2 regions of the Nakamurella sp. GG22 genome follow, and region 2 is predicted to be linked to the other one. Evidence: riboswitches for the same ligand, from Rfam matches in the RefSeq annotation. Region 2 holds a riboswitch; the other holds the start of a gene.
What was found. A riboswitch is a leader RNA that binds a small molecule or an ion and turns the genes downstream of it on or off. The one in region 2 is predicted to bind cyclic di-AMP.
Positions count from the first base shown of each region.

Region 1: linked by a shared signal. The riboswitch ahead of ACVBEQ_RS15510 (transglycosylase family protein) and the one ahead of ACVBEQ_RS20035 (NlpC/P60 family protein) in region 2 are both predicted to bind cyclic di-AMP.

Region 1 covers NZ_JBRIIO020000014.1:124,718-128,830, reverse strand. Annotated here, with positions in the region: gene ACVBEQ_RS15520 (glucose-1-phosphate adenylyltransferase family protein) at 1-312, opposite strand, end outside; gene ACVBEQ_RS15515 (SulP family inorganic anion transporter) at 356-2,161, opposite strand; cyclic di-AMP (ydaO/yuaA leader) riboswitch at 2,650-2,841, shown strand; gene ACVBEQ_RS15510 (transglycosylase family protein) at 2,848-3,669, shown strand; gene ACVBEQ_RS15505 (LppX_LprAFG lipoprotein) at 3,835-4,113, shown strand, end outside.
Region 2 covers NZ_JBRIIO020000022.1:34,439-38,551, forward strand. Annotated here, with positions in the region: gene ACVBEQ_RS20025 (SRPBCC family protein) at 1-208, opposite strand, end outside; gene ACVBEQ_RS20030 (metallophosphoesterase family protein) at 280-1,074, opposite strand; gene ACVBEQ_RS20035 (NlpC/P60 family protein) at 1,096-2,352, opposite strand; cyclic di-AMP (ydaO/yuaA leader) riboswitch at 2,363-2,533, opposite strand; gene ACVBEQ_RS20040 (glycosyltransferase family 4 protein) at 2,706-3,830, opposite strand; gene ACVBEQ_RS20045 (C40 family peptidase) at 3,867-4,113, opposite strand, start outside.

The sequences.
Region 1 (4,113 bases), on a different contig from region 2:
GGCGTTCCCGTCCGCGAAACCGTCGGTGTCGTGACCCTCGAAGGGGGGCAGGGTGCGGAAGCCGCCACGGGTGCGGTCGAGATCCCACGGCCGGCCGCCTGACAGGTGTTCATTGAGCAGGTGCGGCTCGTACTGCTCGAGTACCCAGACGTCGATCAGGCTGCTGTGCGCCGCATTGGACAGCGCGAGATCGATCAGCCGGTAGTTGCCCCCCACCGGCAGCGCCGGTTTGGCCCTGCCTGTCGTCAGCGGGCCGAGACGCGATCCTCGGCCGCCGGCAAGGACGATGCACAACACTCGGGGGACAGGCATCGGACCATTCTGCCGGTCGCCCGTGCCGGCCCCGCCAACCGCCTCAGCGGGGGGTGTCGTCGGCCTCCATTGGATCACCCGGCAGGGTCGGTGCCCGGACGCCCGGCGGCAGATGGCCGTGCCGTTCCTGGTACGCGGCGAGGTAGGCGGTGACCGCCGTCGGCAGCGTCGGGAAGATTCGGTGCTCGCCCACGCTGTCCACCAGGCCGGCACGGATCAGGTCGTCACGCAGGTCCTGCTTAACCCGGGCCATCGCGAACGTCATGCCCATCCCGGTGACCTCCCGGCGGAGCTGTTCCAGTGCGTCCGCGGCGGTGATGTCGATCTCCACGTTGGCCTCGGCGTTGAGCACGAACCACTCGACCGTGGCGGGCTCGTGACTCTGGCCGTGGATGTCGACCGACTCGCCGGCGATGTCGATGGCACCCAGCGCCCGCCGGCGGAAGTCCTCCGCGTTGGCGAAACACAGTGGGGCGTCGTACCGGTACACGACCAGCCCGGGCACCTGACGCGCGAGCGGGTAGTCGTCCACGTCGTGCATGCCGGCCATCTTGGGGACGTATCCGAGGATCCCGTCGTGCGGGCGGGCAACCCTGCGGAGCAGATCCAGGATGGACAGCGCAACCGCTGCCAGCACCCCGTACAACACGCCGAGCGCCAGCACGGCGACCGTCGTGAGCGCTGCCAGCAGGAGCTCGCTGTGCCGGAACTTGGCAATCCGCCGCAGCTCCTTGACGTCGATCAGGCTGACCGCTGCAAAGATGACCAGCGCGCCCAGCGCGGCCTTGGGGAACAGGGCGAGCAACGGGCCGGCGACCACCAGGGTCAGGATGATCAACCCCAGCATGACCATCGAGTACAGCTGGGTCTTGCTGCCCACCGCGGCGCCCAGTGCGGTCCGGCTGCCGCTGCAGCTGACCGGGAAGCCACTCGACAGCGAGGCGACGGCGTTGCCGGCGCCGAGTGCGGTCCACTCCTGGTTCGCGTCGATCTCCAGCCCGGCCCGGGCCGCGAAAACCCGTGCCGTGAGGACGTTGTCGGTGTAACCGACGAGGGTGATGCCGAGCGCGGGCACGATCAGGATCGCCATGTCGGCCAGGCTGGGCAGCGACGGCACCGGAAGCCCGACGGGGACGTCGCCGACCACCTTGATCCCGCGTTCCTGCAGGGCGAACACCCAGGTGACCACTGCGGCGAGCGCCACGCAGATCAGCGGCCCCGGAAGCGTGGGGATCAGCCGCTTGAAGGCGAACAGCATCACCACCAGGATCAGGCCCATCACCAGCGTCGGCCCGTGGATGCCGCCGATGCCGGCGACGAACGATTCGATCTGCGGGATGAACTCGTCACCGGTGACGTTGACGCCGGTGATCTTGCCGAGCTGGCTGGCGATCATGATCACCGCGACGCCGGCCATGTACCCGACCAGCACCGGTTTGGACAACAGATCGGCCAGAAAGCCGAGCCTGGCCAACCTGGCCAGGAAACAGAGTCCCGCGACGGCGAGCGCGAGGGTGGTGGCGAGGGTGGCATACCGGCCCGGATCACCGGCGGCGATCGGCATCAGGGCGACGGCCGTCATCAGGGCGGTCGTCGACTCCGGGCCGATCGACAGCTGGCGGGACGTCCCGAGGAACGTGTACACCGCGAGCGGTCCGATGATCGACCACAGGCCGACCACGGGCGGGAGGCCGGCGAGTTCGGCGTAGGCCATCACCTGCGGGATGAGGTACGCGGCGACGGTGAAGCCGGCCACGATGTCCCCGCGGAGCCAGCTGCGCTGGTAGCCCCGGAACTGGGCGAGTCCGGGGAGCAGCTTGTCGACAGTGCTGCGCGGGGCAGTGGCCATCAGTTGTCGGCTCCGGTTCGGTGAGCGGGGTGCAACGAGTGGTTGCGTCGCGATGGATGACGGCCCGGTGCATGACTGCCCGCTGCGTGGCGCCCCGGTGCATCACGGCCCGGTGCATCACGGCCGAGCGGATGGGTTTGGGTCAGCCGGGTCGTTGCCCGGCCGACCGCGTGATCAGCTGTGACCCCGTGCCGCGCAACAGCTCCCGAGACCAGGCTGACGTTCCCCCGATCGGGTGAAATTCGGCGAAATCTGCTGTCCAGAGCACGGCAGACCACGCGTGCCTGGTGCACCCCAAGCAATCTGCGGAAACGCGGTTTTTCTCGGCTCATGGGTGATCGTTATCATTCCGTTATGTCGGTATTCGGCCTCTGGACTTCACAGGAGCCGTCCGTATGGTCTGGATCGGCCGGTGTATCGCACTGGTCCTACCACGAAAACCTCCGGGACTCGCGCCGAGTGCTGTCCTATTTGTCCCGGAGACCCACGAACAGGAAAGGCCTGGACAGCAGCGGGGAAACCACTATTGCGGGAGCCACGGCTCCCTTGGGGTTAATCCGGCCCACTGGACTCTGACCAGCGGGGCTGGACGGGCGATCCCCTGCACACATCCGGTCACCACCACGGATGCGTCGCGCCCGAACCCGACAGCTCACCTCGCAGGCGCAGCTAGGGGAACACACACCATGAACCGACGTCTCACCGGACGCCACCGCAAGCCCTCCGCAGCACGCGTGTACGCGCTCCGCGGAGCCACCGTCGGCGTTGTCGCCGGCGCCGCAGCACTCGGCTTCGCCGGGTCGGCGTCTGCCGCCCCCGAGTCGACCTGGGATGCAGTTGCCCAGTGCGAGAGCACCAACAACTGGTCCATCAACACCGGCAACGGCTACTACGGCGGCCTGCAGTTCTCGCAGTCCACCTGGGATGCCTACGGTGGCCAGGACTACGCCCCGCGCGCCGACCTCGCGAGCCGCGAGCAGCAGATCGCCGTTGCCGAGAAGACCCTCGCCGGCCAGGGCTGGGGAGCCTGGGCCTGCGCCCATGCCGGTGGCCAGGAGGCCCCGGGCGGTAACTCGGGTGCCGGCAGCGCGCCCGCCAGCAACGACGCGCCGCAGGCTGCGGATCGCAGCACCCGTGCGCCGCTGGAGAGCAGCAACGACTCGAGCAGCAACGACTCGAGCAGCAACGACTCGAGCAGCAACGACTCGAGCAGCACCGAGTCGACCGATTCGTCGAGCGACGCCGGCACCTACAGCGACGACTCGAGCTCGAGCGATGCGAGCTACAGCGACGACTCGAGCAGCAGCGACTCCAGCTCGAACGAGCCGGCCGCTGCCCCGGCCAGCGCAGCGGACGGCACCTACACCGTCGCCCAGGGCGACACGCTGTTCAAGATCGCGTCGACCAACGGGGTCGACGGCGGCTGGGAGGCCCTGTACAAGGCCAACGCCGACGTCATCTCCGATGCGGACCTGATCTTCCCGGGCCAGGTCCTGCGCCTCGGCTGAGCCGCACCACCGCATCACCGCACCACCGCACCAAGACACCACATTGCCGTCATCCCACCCCTCGGATGACATCCAGAGGCGTCGACCGCTGTCGTACCGGCGGTCGGCGCCTCTGGCGTTCTCCGGAACAGGGCTAGGAGTGGCGAGCCCGATACGATCCCGACCATGATCACCAAGGCGGCACAACGGGCAGCGGGCGGACCGATCGTGATCACCGTCTGCCTGGCGCTCCTGCTGGCGGTCGCCGGCTGCACGTCCACCACGGACACCGCCACTCCCACCGCGGTCACCCCGTCCGTGGACACCCTGCTGACCGACTCGGCCGCGGCGATGGCGGCGGTGACCAGCGCACGTTTCGTCCTCACCGTCGACGGGGAGCTGCCCGCGGTACCCGTGCAGCAGGCCGAGGGTCAGTTGACCGCCACCGGCGACGCCCAGGGATCG
Region 2 (4,113 bases):
TGTACGCCAGCTCGTAGGTGTCCTTCACCAGGCCGGCGTCCAGGCTGAAGCGCACCTGATTCGCGCGCTTGCCGTCCCCCGGGTCGGTGATCTCGACGGCCTTGACCGCCCCCGTCCAGTGCGGATACGCCTCGAAATCCGCGATCACATCCATGATCTCTTCGGGTTCGGCAGCCATGGTCAGTGTCTGCGAGGAGGGTGTGGCCATGGAGGAAGGCTACCCACGTCGTTGACGCTCGGCTGCACACCTCCCGGCAGCGCGGTGACCGGCGCGAACGTTCAGCTCAGCCAGACTTCGAACGGTTGGGGAAAGCGTTGGAAGTGCCCCACATTCACGCATTCGGTGAACCGGTGACGGGTGCGCCGGGCGATCGGCTGGTGGACGTGACCGAACACCGCCATCGTCGGGCCGTGCTCCTCGATGGACTCGCGCAACCCCGGCCCGAACATCTCCAGCCGTCCGGGCACGACGTCGTACCGCAGCCGGGCGAGCCCGGGCGGCACGTGCGAACAGAGGATGTCGACCGGGCCGACCGCACGAACCGCGGCGGCGAAATCCTCGGCCGAGCGGATCAACGGCTGCCAGACCGAACTGGGCGGGCGGAACGGGTGGCCGGGCCGCGACGACCCACCGGCGACGAAACCGAGCCGTCGACCGGCGATCTCGACCACCTCGCCGTCGAGGTAGGGCTGCTCGTTGCCGGCGACCTCGTTCCAGACCGCAGCCACGTCGACATTGCCCAGGGTCAGCAGCGCATCGGGGCCGACGGCGTCCAGCACCTCCCGATACCGGGTGGCGACAACGTCGGTCAAGGTGCCGACCGGGTCGGGGATGCCCGCCCACAGGCGGTGATTCAGCTCGCGCAGCGCCGTGAAGTCGCCGGCCAGCCTTAGCGCGATGAACTCGTTCACCCGCCGTTCACCGAAGATCCGGCCCAGGATGCCGGCCGACGCGTCGTGATAATCGACGTAATCGAGCAGGTCGCCCAGCACGACCAGCTGCTCGGAGCGGCGCGCTACGTCGGCCAGGCCGTCGATGTTGCCGTGGATGTCAGAGACGAACGAGAGCCGCACAGTTCGCCAGGGTAAGCGGACTCAGCGGTTGACCTTGTGGCCGGTCGGGTTCGGGCCGGCCGCGGCGAGCGGCACGACCTTGATCGGCACGCCCGGCATCGAAGCGTGCAGCACCTTGCCGTCACCGACGTACATGCCGACGTGCGACACCGGTGAGTAGAAGGTGACCAGATCGCCGGGCTGCAGCTGGTCGAGCGGGATCTCCGGCAGTGCGTCCGCCTGCGCCGCGCTGTTGCGCGGGATCTCCACGCCGGCCTGGCGCCATGCCCACATCATCAGGCTCGAGCAGTCGAAGCTGTCCGGTCCCTCGGCCGCCCACACATACGGCAGGCCCTGCCTGCTCAGGGCTGCCTCGACCGCGATACCGGCCTGGGTGCTCGGTGCGTGCCTGGCCGCCCAGGCGGAGAACTCCGGCCCGGTCGCGACGGGGGCCACGTCGTCGGCGAGTCCACTGCGATCGCGCTGCGCCGCCTGCTCGGCCTGCCTGGTCTGCGCGGCGGCGTCGAGGTTCGCCGCCTCGGCACCGGCGACGGCGGCACTGATGTCCGCGGTCGAGAGCCGGGCGTACGCGAGTTGGTAGCCGGCGATCTCCTTGTCGAGCTTGGCCTTGCCGGTGTCCAGTGCGACCCTGGCCGCCTGGGCATCTGTCGTTGCCTTGTCGGCGGCCTTCTTCGCCCGCTCGGCCTGATCCTGTGCGGACTGTGCCGTGGCGCGCGCCTTGTCGGCCGCGGTGCGGGCGGCCAGCGCACCGGTGAGCGTGTTCTGCTGGTCTGTCGCGACCTGGCTGAGGGAGCTCGCCTGGTCGAGGTAGTCCTCCGGCGACGCGGCGGTGAGCAGCACGGACAGATCCGTCAGCCGCGCGCCCTGGAAGCTGGCGTTCGCGAAGGAGTCGACCTTGCGTTGGTAAGAGGCGACGACCGCGTCCGCCTCGGCAACCTTGCGTTGTTCGCCGGCCGTACGGTCCGCAGCCGCCTTCACCTTCGCGCCGGCCGCGGCAGCGTCCTTCTTGGCGGCTGTGACGGCTGCCTCGGCGGCCAGCACCTGCTCGTTGTAGGCCTCCGAACGCCGAGCGGCGTCGAGCCAGGCCTGCTTGGCCTCCTCGGCGGTGTTCGGTGCGGCGGGTGCCGGTGCGGCGGGTGCTGGTGCGGCGGGCGCTGCGGGTGCCGGTTCTGCGGCGGCGGGCAGCGCGGCCCCCATGCCGAGGACGACGGCCGACAGCAGAATCGCGCTGGACGTGCGGAAGGCGCGCAGGGAGTACCTGCTGTGGTGCGTCCTCACGGAGGGTGGGCCTTTCTTCCTTCGCCGCCGACCGGGTTAGCTGACGGATTCGGGCCAGGAAGTAGCCCTACCCCCGTCGGTCGGCGCAGGCCGCCGGCGGGCGATTCACCCCACTGCAATCTGGGTCCCCGGTTCGAGGCCGCGCAGGAGCGCGGCAACATCGATTAGGCAGTGACCATGGGGGCGCCCTCGTGGCGATCCGCAATCCAAGGTCACGATGAGGTTACGATCCCGCGTCGGTAGCAGGCAATACCCGAATGGGCCTTGAGCGTTCTGGTGCAGCGTGCTGCGTCATCATTGAGCACGAAACGATTACGGCTTGTGACTGATCTCACCGCTCGATCGTGGATCGGTCACGATGACAAAAGGGTGGCCAGCCGGTTCGCCGACCGGTCCCAGTTCCATTCCCTGCCCACCCAGGCGCGACCGTTGGCGCCCCACTCGGCCGCACGACCCCGGTCGGTCAGCAGCGCCGTCGTCGCGTCGGCCACCGCGACGACGTCCCGGCCGTTGACGACCAGGCCGGTCACGCCCTGCCGGACCGTTTCCGGCGCGCCGCCCGAGCTCCCGGCGATCACCGGCAGACCGCTTGCTGATGCTTCCAGGAAGACCAGTCCCAGGCCCTCCACGTCCAGTCCCGATCCGCGCGTCCGGCAGGGCATCACGAAGACGTCACCGGCCGTGTAATGACCGGGCAGATCGGGCCACGGCACCCGGCCGGCGAAGACGACCCGCTCGGTGAGCGCCAACCGGTGCACCAGGCTCCGGAGCCGCCCGCCGTTCGGCCCGTCCCCGACGATCAGCAGCCGGAGGTCGGGCACCTGTCGCGCGATGGCGGGCAGCGCGCGGATCAGGGTGTCGTGACCCTTGCGGGCGACCAGCCGGGACACCGAGACCAACAGCGGCGCGGCGCCGAAACCGTACCGGGCGCGGACCGCCTGCCGGGCCGCGGGATCGGGCCGGAAGGTGTCCACCCGGACCCCGGGCGGCAGGTACTCCAGCGCTGCGCAGGGCCCCAGCGCGGCGGAGATCCGCCGCCGGGCGTAGTGGCTGACGAACGTCAGGACGTCATTGGCCCGGCCGATCCTGCGCAGTGCCTGCCTGCCCACCGGGACCATCGACCAGCCGACCTCGTGTCCGTGCGTGCTGGCCACCGTCCGGACGACGCCCTCGGGGCGCAGCGCCGGCGTCAGCAGACCGAGGGGTGCCGCCGCTCCGTACCAGACCGCACCGATCCGGTGTTCCCGGACGAGTTCGACGGCCCTTCGCCGGACGTCCCCGCCCGGCAGCATCAACGGACCGGGATGCCGATAGATCGGAAACGGTTGCCGCGCATCGAATTCCGCGGCACCGGACCAGTGCGGGGCGTAGACGACCAGCGAATCGGTCGGCAACCGCTCCGCCAGAGATTGAACGTAGGACTGGATCCCACCCGCCCGTGGCGGGAAGTCGTTGGTCACCAGCAACGTTCGCCGCACGGAGTGCAGAGTAGCCCCGGGCGGCCGGACCGCGGGTCAGCCGACCCGGTGGCCCGTCGGGTTCGGGCCCGCCCCTTCGACAGAGGTGATGTAGACCGGGCGGGACTCGGTGGAGGCGTGGATGACCTGGCCCCCGCCGATGTACATCGCGACGTGGCTGACCGGCGAGTAGTAGGTGACGAGATCGCCAGGCTGCAGCTCACTCAGTGACACCTGGGGCAGACCTGCCTGGCCACCGGAGGTCCGCGGGATGGTGACCCCGGCCTGCGCCCAGGCCCATGAG